Regions from separate parts of the Metabacillus elymi genome, predicted to be linked through region 2. Evidence: riboswitches for the same ligand, from Rfam matches in the RefSeq annotation. Region 2 holds a riboswitch; the other holds the start of a gene.
The links. Region 2 has a riboswitch for cyclic di-GMP ahead of HUW50_RS00550 (anti-repressor SinI family protein). Riboswitches for the same ligand answer to the same signal wherever they lie in the genome.
Positions count from the first base shown of each region.

Region 1: linked by a shared signal. The riboswitch ahead of HUW50_RS05935 (EAL domain-containing protein) and the one ahead of HUW50_RS00550 (anti-repressor SinI family protein) in region 2 are both predicted to bind cyclic di-GMP.

Region 1 covers NZ_CP055263.1:1,220,611-1,228,468, reverse strand. Annotated here, with positions in the region: gene whiA (DNA-binding protein WhiA) at 1-89, shown strand, start outside; gene HUW50_RS05955 (HPr family phosphocarrier protein) at 121-378, shown strand; gene clpP (ATP-dependent Clp endopeptidase proteolytic subunit ClpP) at 489-1,085, opposite strand; tRNA gene HUW50_RS05945 (tRNA-Arg) at 1,453-1,528, shown strand; gene HUW50_RS05940 (hypothetical protein) at 1,672-1,920, shown strand; cyclic di-GMP riboswitch class I at 2,145-2,232, shown strand; gene HUW50_RS05935 (EAL domain-containing protein) at 2,234-6,085, shown strand; gene rpoN (RNA polymerase factor sigma-54) at 6,407-7,699, shown strand; gene HUW50_RS05925 (glutaredoxin family protein) at 7,739-7,858, shown strand, end outside.
Region 2 covers NZ_CP055263.1:112,407-120,264, reverse strand. Annotated here, with positions in the region: gene HUW50_RS00585 (nucleotidyltransferase family protein) at 1-1,088, opposite strand, end outside; gene HUW50_RS00580 (ABC transporter ATP-binding protein) at 1,104-2,915, opposite strand; gene HUW50_RS00575 (signal peptidase I) at 2,912-3,385, opposite strand; gene HUW50_RS00570 (PqqD family protein) at 3,375-3,641, opposite strand; gene HUW50_RS00565 (hypothetical protein) at 3,641-4,426, opposite strand; gene HUW50_RS00560 (hypothetical protein) at 4,485-4,691, opposite strand; gene HUW50_RS00555 (helix-turn-helix domain-containing protein) at 4,959-5,294, opposite strand; gene HUW50_RS00550 (anti-repressor SinI family protein) at 5,397-5,543, opposite strand; cyclic di-GMP riboswitch class I at 5,575-5,657, opposite strand; gene HUW50_RS00545 (YqhG family protein) at 6,021-6,818, opposite strand; gene HUW50_RS00540 (DEAD/DEAH box helicase) at 6,943-7,858, opposite strand, start outside.

The DNA of each region.
Region 1 (7,858 bases), 1.1 Mb from region 2:
TTAGCAAATCTGGTATAAACCATCGCTTACGAAAATTAGACCAAATTGCAGAACAACTACGAACAGGCCAACCGCTATCATTAAAATAATAAATTAATTAAAAGAGAAGAGGAGATAACTATGGTTGAAAAAAAAGTTGAAGTTCACCTGAAAACTGGTTTACAAGCTCGTCCAGCAGCACTATTTGTTCAAGAAGCAAACCGGTTTGCATCAGATGTTTTCTTAGAGAAAGACGGAAAAAAGGTAAATGCTAAAAGCATTATGGGGCTTATGAGTTTAGCAATAAGTTCAGGATCTATCATAACACTAATTGCAGAAGGTAATGACGAAGAAGAAGCAGTAGATACATTAGCTAACTATGTACAGCAAGAAGGATAACAAAAGGCAGCACACCGCTCAGGAAATAGAGACGGTGTGCTATTTTTTACCCTATTTAAATAACAGAAAAGAAAAAAGCTTACCTTCAATGGTAAGCTTTTTACTATATATTACTTTTCGCCAATTGGGCTACGGTCTAATACTTTATCAATTAAACCATACTCTAGAGCTCGACTAGCAGTCATGAAATTATCACGCTCTGTATCACGCTCAATGACATCTAAGGACTGACCAGTACGGTCTGAAAGAATTTTGTTTAATTTGTCACGCAAGAAAAGAATACGCTTTGCAGCAATTTCAATTTCTGTTGCCTGACCTTGTGCTCCGCCAAGTGGTTGGTGAATCATTACTTCACTGTTAGGAAGTGCATAACGTTTACCCTTTTCACCAGCTGCAAGTAAGAATGCACCCATTGAAGCGGCCATACCGATACAAATTGTTGAAACTTGTGGTTTAATAAATTGCATCGTGTCATAAATCGCCATACCAGCAGTGATTGATCCACCAGGTGAGTTAATATAAATGGAAATATCCTTTTCTGGATCCTCTGCTTCTAAAAATAATAGCTGAGATACGATTGAGTTTGCTACGTTATCGTCAATTCCACTTCCAAGCATAATAATGCGGTCTTTCAATAGACGAGAGTAAATGTCGTAAGCACGCTCACCACGATTTGTTTGTTCAATAACTGTAGGGATTAAATTCATTATTCTATTCCTCCTTCGTAATAAGAAAGATTGCACTAAAGGATAAACTTATACCAGTATGTAATCCTTTAGAACATAATACTAAACATGCATCTAGCAGTTGTATTACTTTATGTATTTCCATCATACAACTAAGGTCAATAAAGGTCAAACGAAAAGGTCAAAGATCCTTATTGACCTTATTTATACTATACTATGTATTTGTTAATCATAACATGTTTATCATGTTTCCCACATTTATTGCATTTCAAACGGTATAAATAGTCGAAATTGGATTAGGAATAGAATATAGTGTTTGCTATAAAAAGACAGTTGAAATTATTGTAAAGTTCACGTATAATTTTCGTTACTGATGTATGAATATTTTGCGCTCGTAGCTCAGTCGGATAGAGCGGTGGTTTCCGGTACCACGTCTGCCGGGGGTTCGAATCCCTCCGAGCGCGTCATAGATGTTAAGGATAGCAAGGGTTTGAGTGAATCTCAGGTCCTTGTTATTTTTTATGGACAAGTTTCTTGTTTATTATTTTAGTTTATCTAAATTTAGAAACCTTTTCTTTATCCTTTTAACAATAGAGGAGGAATAAAAATGCATAAAGAACAACCTCATTCAGTCACAACAGTTGATTATAAGAGAATTGATGATAATAAGTGTTTTGTAGAAGTGAAAGGCTATGATGCGATATTAGGTTCTGAATTTAAAGGTGTCATAAAATTCTTGAATGGTGAACCTTTTGGGGATATTATTCATCCTTTAAACAGCTCGCTATCTCCAGATTGCCGTGTATTTGTTACTACCTATTTAATAACCAAGTACAATGAAGGTGAATATAATTAACAAAAAGCTTATCAAGTATGTATGAGTTATATTTAAGCTTTATTGCACTTTAGAACGTCAAACCTAACGGTGGGATCCTTTGATAGGATCCCTTCGATTTTTTAGTACACATGTTTCAGTTTAACCACTTAAGTGTCTAAATTTTAACTTTCAGGAATATAAAAATTTTTTTGTGAAATTTACCATCTAAAATCAGGATTAAATGACGATAAAAGTAATATAATCTTCGATAATGGCAAACCCAGCGAAAGTTGGTGACGCAAAGCTACGGACCTAAGGAGAATTTCTTTTTACTTTACTTGAGGTGAACTAAGTGATTAATTCATTTTTTGCTAACTATCATCCATTACTTGTTGTTGTTTCATTTATTATTGCTATCTTATCTTCTTATACTGGTTTTGATATACTTTACCGCCTTTCAAACCAAAAGGGGCGAAAGAAAACAATTTGGATATGGTATGGTTCTTTTACTATTGGTATTGGGATTTGGACGGCGCATTTTTTAGGAATGCTTGCTTTTATACCCTTTCATTCATTTGACTTATCTCATGTGTCTATTTCTTTAATAGTTGCAATAAGTCTTATGTATTTAACATTAATCATCAGTGCAAAAGCTCAAAAAAGTAGGGCTCATGGCAACTTAGCAAGTCTTATTTGGGGGATAAGCTTTCTCGTACTTCATTTTAGCGGAATGGAGTCATTTCATGGTCAAATTGAATACAATTTTTTCTCAGTTTTAGTAGCGACACTATTCGCCTTATTACCGACCTTTTATATTCTAAAAATGTTTATGCGGAATATGTTATCTCCTTCATTAGGCATTTTTCGTATGAAGATGATTAGCGGAATTCTTATGGGAATTAGTTTAATGTGTTTGCACTTTTTATCAATGGTAGGAATGACAAGCCATCTTGCTGCTTCTGAACATGTAACCATCAACCATAATATTTACTTAACCGTTGGAATAGGGATAGGTAGTGTAGTTATTCTTTTCTTTTTTATTTTGATTTCTGTAATAGATAGAAAATTCACCAGCCAGTCACAAAAGTTAGAACGTACTGAACAGGTGGAGAAGGAACTGATTGAGAGTGAAGAACGTTATCGTAATCTTATTGAGAAATCCCCCATGGCACTGCTTGTAATTCAAGATGACATAATTGTTTACGCAAATCCTGAAGCGATTAAATTATATGGTGCTTCTCATGATAAGCAATTAATTGGAAAATCAATTAAGAAAATTGTTCATCCTGATAGTATCGAACACTTTAAAAATTCAGTGGATAATCTATTTAAAGGCAAGGAACAACATTTTCAGGAATATAAGCTTTTTACACTTGATAAAAAATCTATTATTGTAGAGGGTTCTGGAGCAAAAGTTATGTATAATGGTAAGCCAGCGCTTTTAGCAATGGGGAAAGATCTTACCGAACAGAAGGTGCTCATCGAACAATTAACGATCAACGAACAACGTTATCAGTCTCTCTTTGAATATAACAAGGATGCTGTCTACTCATTTGATTTAACAGGAAATTTTACTAATGTTAATAAAGCCAGTGAACACCTGACAGGTTACAGTTCAGCTGAGTTATTAACTATGTCATTTGAGGAGATTATCCATCCGGATGATATATCAAAAGCAATGACTGCTTTTGATAATGCAACGAAAGGGAGTACCGATACACTTTATGTAAACGTTGTTCATAAATCGGGGAAACTAGTTTATGTTAATGTAACAAATATACCGATTGTTATTGAAGAGAAAATTGTGGGCATTTATGGAATTGCAAAGGACATTACAGAGCAAAAGAAAGCACAAGCTTTGGTACAGCATATGGCATACCATGATCATCTGACTGGGTTGCCAAACAGAAGTATGCTTGAGAAGTGTTTGTCGACTGGATTAGAACTTTCAACGAGAAAAGCAGTCCTGTTTATTGACCTAGACCGTTTTAAAGTTATAAACGATACATTAGGCCATACGATAGGCGATCTATTGTTAAAAGAAGTAGCTCAAAGCTTAAAGCGCTCTGTAAATGAAAACGATATGGTATTCCGACAGGGCGGCGATGAGTTTATTGTGATTTTGGAAAATGTGGATCGTGATCAAGCCGCAAAGATAGCAGAACGAATAATCGAAATGCTAACTAAACCTTTCAAAATTAACGAATATGATATTTTTACTTCTCCGAGTATTGGGATTAGCTTATATCCTGATGACGGGGAAACGGGAGAGATCTTAATTAAACATGCGGATTTTGCGATGTATCAAGCAAAGTCAGCTGGAAAGAAAACGTATAGATTTTATTCTTCATATGAGGAAGAAGGAACATATAATTCTTTAGAAATGGAGATGGCATTGCACAAAGCAATCCAACGTCATGAGCTTGTCTTGCACTATCAACCAAAAATAGATCTTAAAACAGGTAAAATCTCTGGTGCAGAGGCATTAATTCGCTGGAATCATCCTGAATGGGGGATTGTTTCTCCTGAAAATTTTATCCCAATTGCAGAAGAAACAGGACAAATTATTCCGATTGGAGAATGGGTCTTGTATACAGCCTGTGTTCAAAACAAGACTTGGCATAAAAAAGGATTTCCAAACTTAGTTATGTCTGTAAATTTATCAGCACGGCAATTTTCTCAGGCAAACCTTGTTCAAACAGTTGCAAAAATATTAAATGAGACTGGGCTTGATCCGCAGTACTTGGAGATTGAAATTACCGAAAGTATGACAACAGATATTGAAAGGACAATTACTACTTTAAAGGAATTAAAACGTTTAGGAGTACGAATTAGTATTGATGATTTCGGGACAGGCTTTAGCTCATTGAATTATTTAAAACGTTTCCCTGTTGATACATTAAAGATCGATCAATCCTTTGTTCGTGAACTCCATAATAATCCTAGTGACGAAACAATTGTAAAAACAATTATTTCGATGGCTCACAACTTAAATTTAAACGTTGTAGCTGAGGGGATTGAAACGAAGGAGCATTTAGTGTTTCTTCAACAATATGTTTGTAATGAAGGTCAGGGATATTATTTTAGTAAACCCGTTCTTGCGGAAGAATTTGAAAGCAAGTTTAAGGACATTGAAAAAATAGTAATCTCATGTGGGATTTCTCAAGATCTGAATGATCGTTTATGGGCTGAGGAATTAATTCAAAATGCACGAAAAGAACTTCAGGAAACTGTGCGGTTACAGCAAGGAATGACCATGAAGTTCAAAAAAGTGAATGGACGATTTATTCATACCTTATTCGACGGAGAACTAGCTTATCAACTTGGCCTAGTTCCTGAACAAACGATAGGAAAAGAACTAATTGATTTTATACCAGTTGAAAAAGCAAAAGAGAAAACAAGATATTATCAAAGAGCATGGGATGGCGAGGAAAATGTAACGTACGAAGGTGAGCTTAACGGTATCTATTATCTTGCTGCTTTAAGTCCGATTAAAAGAGGCGGAGAAATTGTAGAGATTATTGGCTCATGTATAAACATTACGCAATTAAAAGAAACCGAAAAAGCATTACGTAAAAGCCAAGAAATGTATCGCCTAATGGCTGAAAATATGAAAGATCTCGTCTCAATTTATGATGTAAACGGGACAATGGTATACGCTTCTCCTTCTCATGAAAATGTACTCGGTTATCCTCCAAGTCATTTTGAAGGTAGGAAAATATATAGTCTTTTCCCTGAAGCTGATCAGAACATGCATAAGTTTTCTTTTATGGAAATGGTAAAAACAAAGCAAGCAAGTCAGAAAGAAATTAAATTCAAAAAGCTTGATGGTGGCATTTGTATATTTGAATCAGTATTAACACCGATTTTGGACGAAAATGGAAATGTTCAGCATGTCATTGGGGTGGCAAGAAATATTACTGAGATGCTAAAAGCAGAAGAGCTTTTACGGAAATCTGAAAAGTTAACAATTGCCGGAGAAATAGCAGCTGAAGTTGCCCAAGAAATAAGGAACCCGATGACATCAATAAAGGGTTTGTTCCAGTTACTTCAAAAAGGAATCTATAAACCAGAATACTTTGATATCATCCAGGTTGAAATTACATTGATTGAAGAGATCATTAATGAGTTTCTTAAACAGTATAAGCACACGACTTCCACTAAGGACAAAAAAAGTAAAAATGTGGATGAGGAAGATGAATAATAATTTAAGTGGTAAATTGAATTACGACCAATCAAAAGAGGCTGATCAATAAATGGTCAGCTTTTTTCGTTATTTATTGTATTGATGACTATTGGCCTAAAGACAGGATTTAGCCATTCTCTAGCGAATAATACAAAAAACCTAATTCCAGCATTTTTTTGTGACAGAAACATAATCATGTAGTAGGATTATAATTAAGAAGTTTGAGGATAGTTTTGTTGAAAAGGAGAATACGTCACTAAATGTAAGCGTTTCCTTTATGGCTATACTGTACCTCTTTTCTTAAACTTTGAGTAGTATGTAAAATAGGGGGAAGCTAACATGAAAATTGGGTTAATGCAAGAACAAACATTAAAAATGAAAATGACTCAAGAATTACAGCAAGCGATTACTTTATTACAATATTCCTCAGTTGATCTCCTTTCTTATATCCAGGAACTCACAATGGAAAATCCCCTCATTGAAGTAAGAGAAACCTACAGTTCTCCATATCGTAAGTCCAGCTCAAAATCAGATAAGCAATCATTTATTGAGAATTCCTTCGAAGAAAAGCCTAGCCTTAGAGAGCATTTGCGGAATCAGCTAATTGATTTTTCGATGACCACTAACGATAGAGCTTGTCTTGATTTATTAATCAATGCTCTTGACGCAAATGGATATTTGAAGGACAACTTAGTAGACCTTGCTCGAATCGTTAACGTTAGCGAAGAATTGCTTGAAAGCAAGTTATATATGCTTCAAAGCTTAGAGCCTGCAGGTGTTGGTGCACGTTCTCTGCAAGAGTGTATTTTATTACAGTTAAGGCGATTGCCGATTAGAAATGAACTCGCGGAAACAATCATATTAGACCATTTCCGGAGCTTTGCTGAAAAGTCTTGGAAGGACTTAGCTAAAAAATTAAATGTCTCAATAATTGAAATCCAGGAAATACAGCACGAAATAAAAAAACTTGAACCGAGACCGGGGCTAAAATTTGAAAGTGATGAATCAACATATGTAACTCCTGACATGATCGTTAGAAAGACAAATAATGAGTTACAGGTAATTTATAATGACGAGCTTATTCCGCAACTATTATTTAATCAGACCTTAGAACCAGCTATTCTGAATACGATGGATTCAGAGACAAAGGATTTTTATTCTAAAAAGCTAACACAGGGAAGATGGCTGCAAAGAGCGATTGAACAGCGTAAAGAGACAATGTTAAATGTAATGAAGGTGATCATTCAAAAACAACACGAATATTTTTTATATGGAAAAAGCCTTCTGAAGCCACTAACATTAAAGGATATCGCAGAAGCCTTGGACATTCATGAATCGACGGTTAGCAGGACGGTAAAGGATAAATTCATCCAAACACCTCATGGCTTAGTAAGTATGAAATCATTTTTCTCAAATAAGCTTGATGAAGAAAGTGGTGAGGTTTCATCTGCCTCTGTAAAAATGAAACTGATGGAAATGGTTAATTCTGAAGATAAAAAGAAACCTTTATCAGATCAAAAAATTGCAAATGAGTTAAAATCTCGTTATGGTATAAATATTTCAAGAAGAACAGTTACAAAATATCGCGAACAATTAAACATTTCATCATCAGCGATAAGAAAGCAGTATTAATAAATATAGTAGTCAACAGAATGGAAGGGTTAGTGAATCATGAAAAAGGTTATTTTCTACTCAAAGGAAAATTGCTCTTTATGTGATAAGGGCTTAGCGATTTTAAAAGACATTCAAAAAGAAATTCCTTTTGAATATGATATTGTGGATATTTATCAG
Region 2 (7,858 bases):
GATTTTAAAAATCCAAAGCATCTTTTATTATATAATGTTAGATAGTCTTTAAAACTAATCCTTTTCTCTGTCCTTAGTTCTAATGTTAAGTGATATTCTGAAGGTAGGAGCCATTCATTAATTGCAATCAATCGATGTTTAACGGTATCAAAACTAAAAAATAAATAATCAAAATAATCTATATACACTTTCACATTCCTAAAGCTAGAATCTCTTATCGCTTCATATTGCCAGTAAAAACCTTTTTGATATAGAAAGGGAAGTGTTTTAATTTCCTTTACATGAGGAAAGTTTCGATAAACAATTGATAACGTTCGTTTCATACGATTTAAGGTTTTATGTCGAGTAGCTACATTAAATAGATTAATATAGTCTATATGGTTACCCATTACATGAATCATCTGAGTGATATCTAAGAAATGCTTCATCGAATCTAAATTATGCCTCCAAGCATGAAGACAAATCATGTAAAACGTATGATAATCAGATAGTTGTTTGACATTTTCATAGTGTTTAAAAGGAGTTGACTGTTCCCAAAATTCTTTAATAGAAAACTCACTCGTATTTTCCTTTAAAATATCCCAATGAATCTCAACAACAAGCGGAACTGGTGAACCAGGTAATTCCTTACTCAAACTACAATGAAAATGACCTGGAGCACCTTCTTCTTCCATTATATATCCCAATTCCTTCACACACTCTGTTACACGGTCTAGATCATGCGGCTTTATTAATAGGTCAATATCTGAGGTTGATCTTGCAGCTATATGGCCAAAGTATTTTTCTGCAAACAACACACCTTTTAAAGGGATGGCTGGAATACCTAATTGATCCAAAATAGACAGAATCTTTTCTGTTTGATTCTTAATAAAGAGATTTTGTATTAGAACTTGATTAAACGTATTCTTCAGTCGATTTTGAAAGAAAGGGGGAGTAAGTTCTAGTCGATCTTGTTGTTTTAAGTGAAAATAAACTTGAGGAGATATTGAAAAGTATTCGATGTCATCAATTAATCTTTCATAATCACCAGCTTCACTTGGAAGTGAAGAGTTGTGATCATATAAGGATTGTAAAAAGTTTATTAACATTTTTTCTTCCCCTTTTCATTTGGAAACTACTGATAAATGTAAATCCCTACTTTGATTATTTAAAAACTGTGTTTGAGTAAGTTTTCTATAAAGTCCATCTTGTGACATAAGCTCTTGATGGTTTCCTTTTTGAACAATTCTCCCTTCATCCATTACAAAAATCAAATCTGCATGTTGAATCGTTGATAACCGATGAGCTATTACAAGTGTAGTCCTATTTTTCATCAGTCGATCCAACGCTACCTTAACCTGAAATTCTGATTCGCTGTCCAATGCAGAAGTCGCCTCATCAAGCAATAGAATTGGTGCATCCTTTAATATTGCCCTGGCAATACTCAACCGCTGTTTTTGTCCTCCAGATAATCGAACTCCGCGTTCTCCAATTTCGGTATCATATTGATCAGGGAGAGTTAAGATGAATTCATGAATGTTTGCATGAATCGTAGCATTTATCATTTCTAATTCCGTTATGTCAGGACGAGCTAATAAAAGATTGTCTTTAATCGTTCCACTAAATAAGAAGGTTTCTTGGGCAACGTAGGAAAAAGAACTTCTTAAAGTGGAGGGGGAGAGCTCGTTAATCAACATATCATTCAATAAAATCTGACCAGATTGAGGTTGATATAATCCTTGTATTAAATTAAATAAAGTAGTTTTTCCGGCACCGCTCGGCCCTACAAAGGCAACTATTTTACCAGTTGGAATATCTAAGTTCATTTGTTTAAGTATTTCTGTTTTTGGATCGTAGGAAAAGGTAACATTTTTAAATTTGATTGATTTAGGTTGAGTACTATTCTGCGTATAGGTCGGAAATTCTAATACCTCAGATTCTACATCTAACACCTTTGATATTCTTTCTACGGCAGAAGCTGAACTTTGGAAGCTTCCCCATAATCCTGCTAGTCCTGTTAAAGGATTAATGAGATGCTGCATAAGGGTGACAAAGGTTAGTAAAGAGCCAACTGTAATTTGTCCGTTTGATACGAAAAAAGCACCAAGACAAAGGCTAATGATATAGGCAATAGACGATATTGCTCCTCCAGCAACATAAAAGGTACCGCGTAGCTTCGCGTTCTTCATCTCTAAATGGAAGAACTCATGATTTTGACTAGCGAATTTCTTTGCAAAAAATCCCTCAAGAAGAAACGAACGTATAACTGAGAGACCTTGGAACGTCTCACTTAAGTTGCTATTAATATCCCCAATTTTATTGTAGATCGTTCTACTGTTATTTCTAATTAATATTCCGAATACACCACCAACTACTATTGCAATAGGAATAATTAGAAGACTAAGAACGGATAATTGCCAATTAATTTGGAGCATATAGAAAAAAACGGCCATTGAGATTAATGGCAGCTGGATGAGATAAATAAGATTGCTTCCAATGACGCCATCAATACAATTGATATCATTAGTAAAATGAGTTAATAGGTCACCTGAGCGTATTTTTGATCGTTTGTCTGTTGGTAATAACAAGATTTGTTTAAGCACATGTTCCTTTAAATCTCTTTTAATCTTGCTAGTAACATAGGATTGTAAGTAGGTATTGAAATAGGTTACGAATAAGCTAATCGTAATTAATGATAAAATGATCGGAATAAGTGATTTTAGTTTATCAAATTGACCTTGGACTGCGGCATCTGTGATCGTACCAAAGAACCAAGCAAATCCAATCGTTAGAAAGATTTCTATAAATAAAATAAGGATAAGTCCAGAATAAGCTTTCCAACTTTTAAGGATATAAGGTCCTAGCAATTGAAAAGTTTTTTGTATACCTTTAAGGTTGAACTCTTTTATTACTGAAGCTATTTTGAATCCAATCATATTGAAACTCCATATCGCGTCTTAATAGATTCCTTAAATGAAAGGTAGCTTTTTAATACTTTTGAGATATAGGGAACAGATACAATCATGTAACCCCATAAAATAGCTGATAAATCAGTTATGTACACTTTCTTTTTTTGTTTATTAATTGTAACTAGTTTGCCAATGATTTGATCTTGACTGATTAGTTCATCTGAACAAAGATTTGTATCACCTTTAAGCTCATATTTAAGTTGATCATTTACTTTTTTTTCTCTTAAAAATCGGTGAGCGATGAGTTGACCTGTTGAAGAATGATAGAGTAGGATATCACCTTTTTTTACTGTTTTTTCATTAAACTCAACAAATCGGCAAATGTTTCCCTTTTGAATAAATGGATACATACTTGTTCCATAAGAAGGTAGATCCATCCATCCATATTTTTGCATCGTTCTTATTAGAAGATCGACAGTATCTTTATTAAACTGCATGGTGCACCAATCCATATTCTATGAGTTCTCCTAAAAACTCTTCAATATCTGTTAGTAGAGATTCATTTTGCAAGTCGTATTTTTGTTTTATTGATTGACTTAGTGAGCCACTTGATTGCGGTTGCTCGAGCAATGTCCAACAAAATCCACCTATAGCATTCAGTTTTGTTACCGTGAAATTATCAGTATTCATAATAATCCACTCATCATCAAGATGAACTGTTTCATAATCACTTTTTTTGATATATTGTTTCATTAAGAGATCATCTCCCAAAAGCTGTTGTTTTTTTGAAAGTGTAGGTCATAGACAGGGACCTGATTCACTAACTTATTTAACAAATGAAATATTCTTTTTGTTTCATCAGGACTATTGGTCCAGTAAAACACTTTATCCATGAGCTGTAATAGTCCAGTTGATTTTGATAATTTGGTTCGTTCATTATTTACCGACTGGTGTAGCAGTTGAATACTTTTTAAGGTGTGAGTTTCAGAATGACATTTTCCCTCTAGTTCACTTCTAAATGGGGAGTCAAATACTTTGACTTCTTCAGGAGTGATTTTTATGATAGTTGCTTCATCAGATAGTAGCTCTCGAGGATAAGATAATTTAGCAACTGTTGATTTTCCAGCACCAGATTGACCTGAAAAGATATGTGCTCCACTGTTCTCGAGTACACATGAAGAATGCAATAAAATTCCCCAGTTGTTATGGACGAGAAAAGAACTATATAGATTCATTAAAGCGTGTTTTAAAGCTAGATCGTTATGTATGGAAATTGTAGATTTTTTGTATTCTAGGTCTACTTCTATTAAGTAATCTGCTCTTTTATAGGAAATTGCTCCGCTTGTTTTGAGAATAGAAACATGATAATCAACAAAAGAAATTCCATAACCTTCTATAATATGAATGGAGAAATCTGGTTTATCATTTATATTATCATCTATTAAAAAGAAATTTCGATTAAACATTTTCATTACTGTACTAGAATGACTTGAAATAAAAATAAGGTGTTCACCTATTTTTATCTGTTTTCTATACATGATAAATGACTCCTTATTTTATACAGAGGTCAACTGATTAATTGACCTCCCAATTTCATTATTTATTTTTGCCTTTCCCCTGTCCAGGGGCCCCAGCGCCACCTGGTGTAGGATTCGGATTGTTCGGTGGCCAATTTACACCATCATTCCCTGTTCCAGGATGGTTTAGATTTCCTCTACCCGGGTTCCAACTCTGCGCAGTCTCAAACCGAATCGCCTGATGCTCCAAAACCATCGGACGATTTTCACTAATTTTACCTGTCATTTTCTCACCTCCTCCGTTCATTTCTTTATAAAGAACAAACGGAGTAAAAAAATCACAAAATATAGTATATTCGTACTATTTTGTTCTCTATAACATTATAAAGCGTATAAGTTAATATGAAAAGGGGAAAGTTTCGACATAGAAATAGGAATTTTGACAATTGACATATTCATAAGTAGAAATAGGGTAGGGGGTGGTATTCAATAAAACGAACAATAACAAAACAAAAAGAGCATCATCGGCGATCAAAAATCACCAACCATGCCCTCATTTATCATTATCATTCTGTAGCTTCCATTTATTAAATTCCAAAAACTCGCGAAATTGATCTTTGGAGACACCTGATTTCATGGCGTCTTGAACGAGCTTTGTCCATTCGTTGTCAAGTTCCTGTGGGTTTGTTTCACTTTGTTCATCGAGAAGGGTGTTAACGGAAACGCCTAGAACGGATGAAACTTTTTCTAAAAATTGTACAGAAGGATTTGACTGGAGATTGCGTTCAATCGAACTTAGGTAGGATTTTGCAACTCCTGCTCTTTCAGCTAGTTCAGATAAAGATAAATTTTTTTGAGTTCTATATTTTTTAATTCGTGGACCAATCACGTCAAAGATCACCTTCCTTGTTAGCAATAGTATAACATATAAAGAAGGTTTTGTTTTATATGAAGAACATCTTATCAAAAAATTTACAAAGCCCTATTTTATTCATTTTACAGGGCTTCCCTTTTCAACTAAAAATTCTTTTATTTCCTCTACACTAATACCCACTTCAAGTGCCTCTAAAATCATCTCTACCCATTCGCGGTCAAGATGGCTTTCCTTTGTAATACGATCAATGATTTCAATATTCAACTTATACCCTCCTAAAATACTTGCCTGTATTTCAGGCAGTCCAGCCATCATAGTAAGAACGTTAGACCTGTGACTTTGCGTCCCTATTTTTCAATAGGTTTGCCCTTTGACTGAATAATTGTCATTATTTGATATTGGGAATTGATACAAAAGTCCTTTTTATGTATCTATCAATATATCTACTCTTATTATAAAAAGGAATTTAAAGGAAGTGTGCAGAACTATGTCGAGAGATAAAAATTTATATCAAAATGGTAAATGTAATATTAATGTAATGTTACATGGGTGTAAATGCCTATTTAACTGAGTTTAAACAAGTATTTTTAGCACATCTTTATTTAAACTTTAAGAAAACTTTAAGAAAAGTTAAAAATATAAAAATTAATTTTTGTCGAATTATCTATCTTTTTTGCAAAAATCATAAAAGGAGACAAAAAACAAGCAATTGTACCTACCAATTGCTTGTTTAACGGTAACCTATTTAAAGATTGCTTGAGGGGTTAAATAAAATATACCGCCATTTTGCACTGATACATTAATTTGTGGTTCATAAAGCTCGCGCAAAGCTTCCTTCTCTAAATGGTAGCAGTCAGGCTTTTCGTCTAAGTCTTCATAAAAGTGATCTAGAAGCTTTAGGTCTTCATTCCATCGTTGCCTTGCAGAGTCTGCCCATGAATGATCTTGTCTGCTAATGCTTTGTTCAATAAACTGTTCAATTCGTTTTAGTCCGCTTTGCGGTTTGATTAGTGGAGTCATATTAAAGCATAGATCAGGTATTTTTGGTGTGAGTTCGAGTTTTTCTAACTTTTCTTGAAAGTTTTCTACCAAGGTTCCACTTACGAGATGCAGACCGATTGAGTGTAGCTGATCTTTTTTCATATCACATTGATAAGATACCATGAAATTGGCGCAAAGCCAGGGGTGTAAAGGAATGCTCCCACCTGGAGAAGTGACTTTTTCAAATAAGCGAATGTAGCTACCTAGACGTGTAGTTGATTGAAAGATTTGATGTAGGCGTGGGGCGCCGAAATGCATGACCTCACCCTTTAGATCACCAGGAGCTTTTTGTTGATCTGTTATTAATGTTAGTTTCATTGGGTTTGGAACTCCATTTGTTTTTTCTAGATAATGCCAATAAAAAGGCCGATTCATTAACTCCTTATCCATGTTGATTGTTAATTGGACGGTCATATAGCCGGGTTCATTTTCGATGATGTCACAGGAATTTGCCTTGAAGAAGCTTTCTAAATAGCTATGAATTTTTTCCTGCTGCATGATGTTTCCACCTTTCAAACTAGCATATTAATTAAAAAATATTTTTTGTACTAAGTATTTGTGTCTAGCCACTAAAGGATTAGATATTCCTTTAGTGGCTTATACTTTTCGAAGCTGAATATTACTATTGATTTCCACTAGCAGCCTTTCTTTGCTCTTGAGAATGCTGAGCATAATCAAGGATTGAGGTTAAGTTTTCCATCTTGATTTTCATTTCGCCGTCACTTTTCGAATTGTACATAATGTCTTGGATGTGCTCTTCGAAATTTTTAATTTCTAATCTTGTTAAAATCTCATCTAGTTCACCAATGACTTTTTCAAACAAATGTATTTTTTCATATAAAAGCTTTAGGATGTGTTCTTCCATTGTGTTTCTTGTTGCCATATTGTAAATATGGACATCATGCTCTTGTCCTAGACGATGAATCCGGCCGATTCGTTGCTCAAGTCTCATTGGATTCCAAGGTAAGTCGTAATTGATGATGTTGTGACAGAATTGAAGATTGATCCCTTCACCGCCAGCTTCTGTTGCAATAAGAACTTGCACTCGATTTTTGAAGAGTTCCTTCATCCAGTCTTTTTTTCCACGTTTAAAGCCGCCACGGAAGGGAACAGAAGTAATGCCGTTTTGCTGTAAAAACCATTGTAGATAAAATTGAGTAGCTCTGTATTCCGTGAAAATGATTACTTTGTCGTTAATGTTTTTAATGAGCTCAACAACCTTTAGAGCTTTTGTATTTTGTGTGACACCATCGATCGCCATCATAATGTCTTTAATTACGTTATTAGGCAGAACGGCTTCTTCTTCCTCTGGGCGATCTAGCATTTTCTTTAATGTCATATAAACAGCTTCGCGACTGCTGCATGCTTCACGTTGAAGTGTCATGATTGAAAATGTATTTGCCGCATATTGAGAGGAAGTTTTTAATGCTGAAATCGTGTCATATAGATGTTGTTCTGTTTCTGAAAAGTCGATTGGCACGGTTTCAACATGGCGTTTTGGCCAATCGATTCCAGTGTCACCACGGCGATTTCGAATC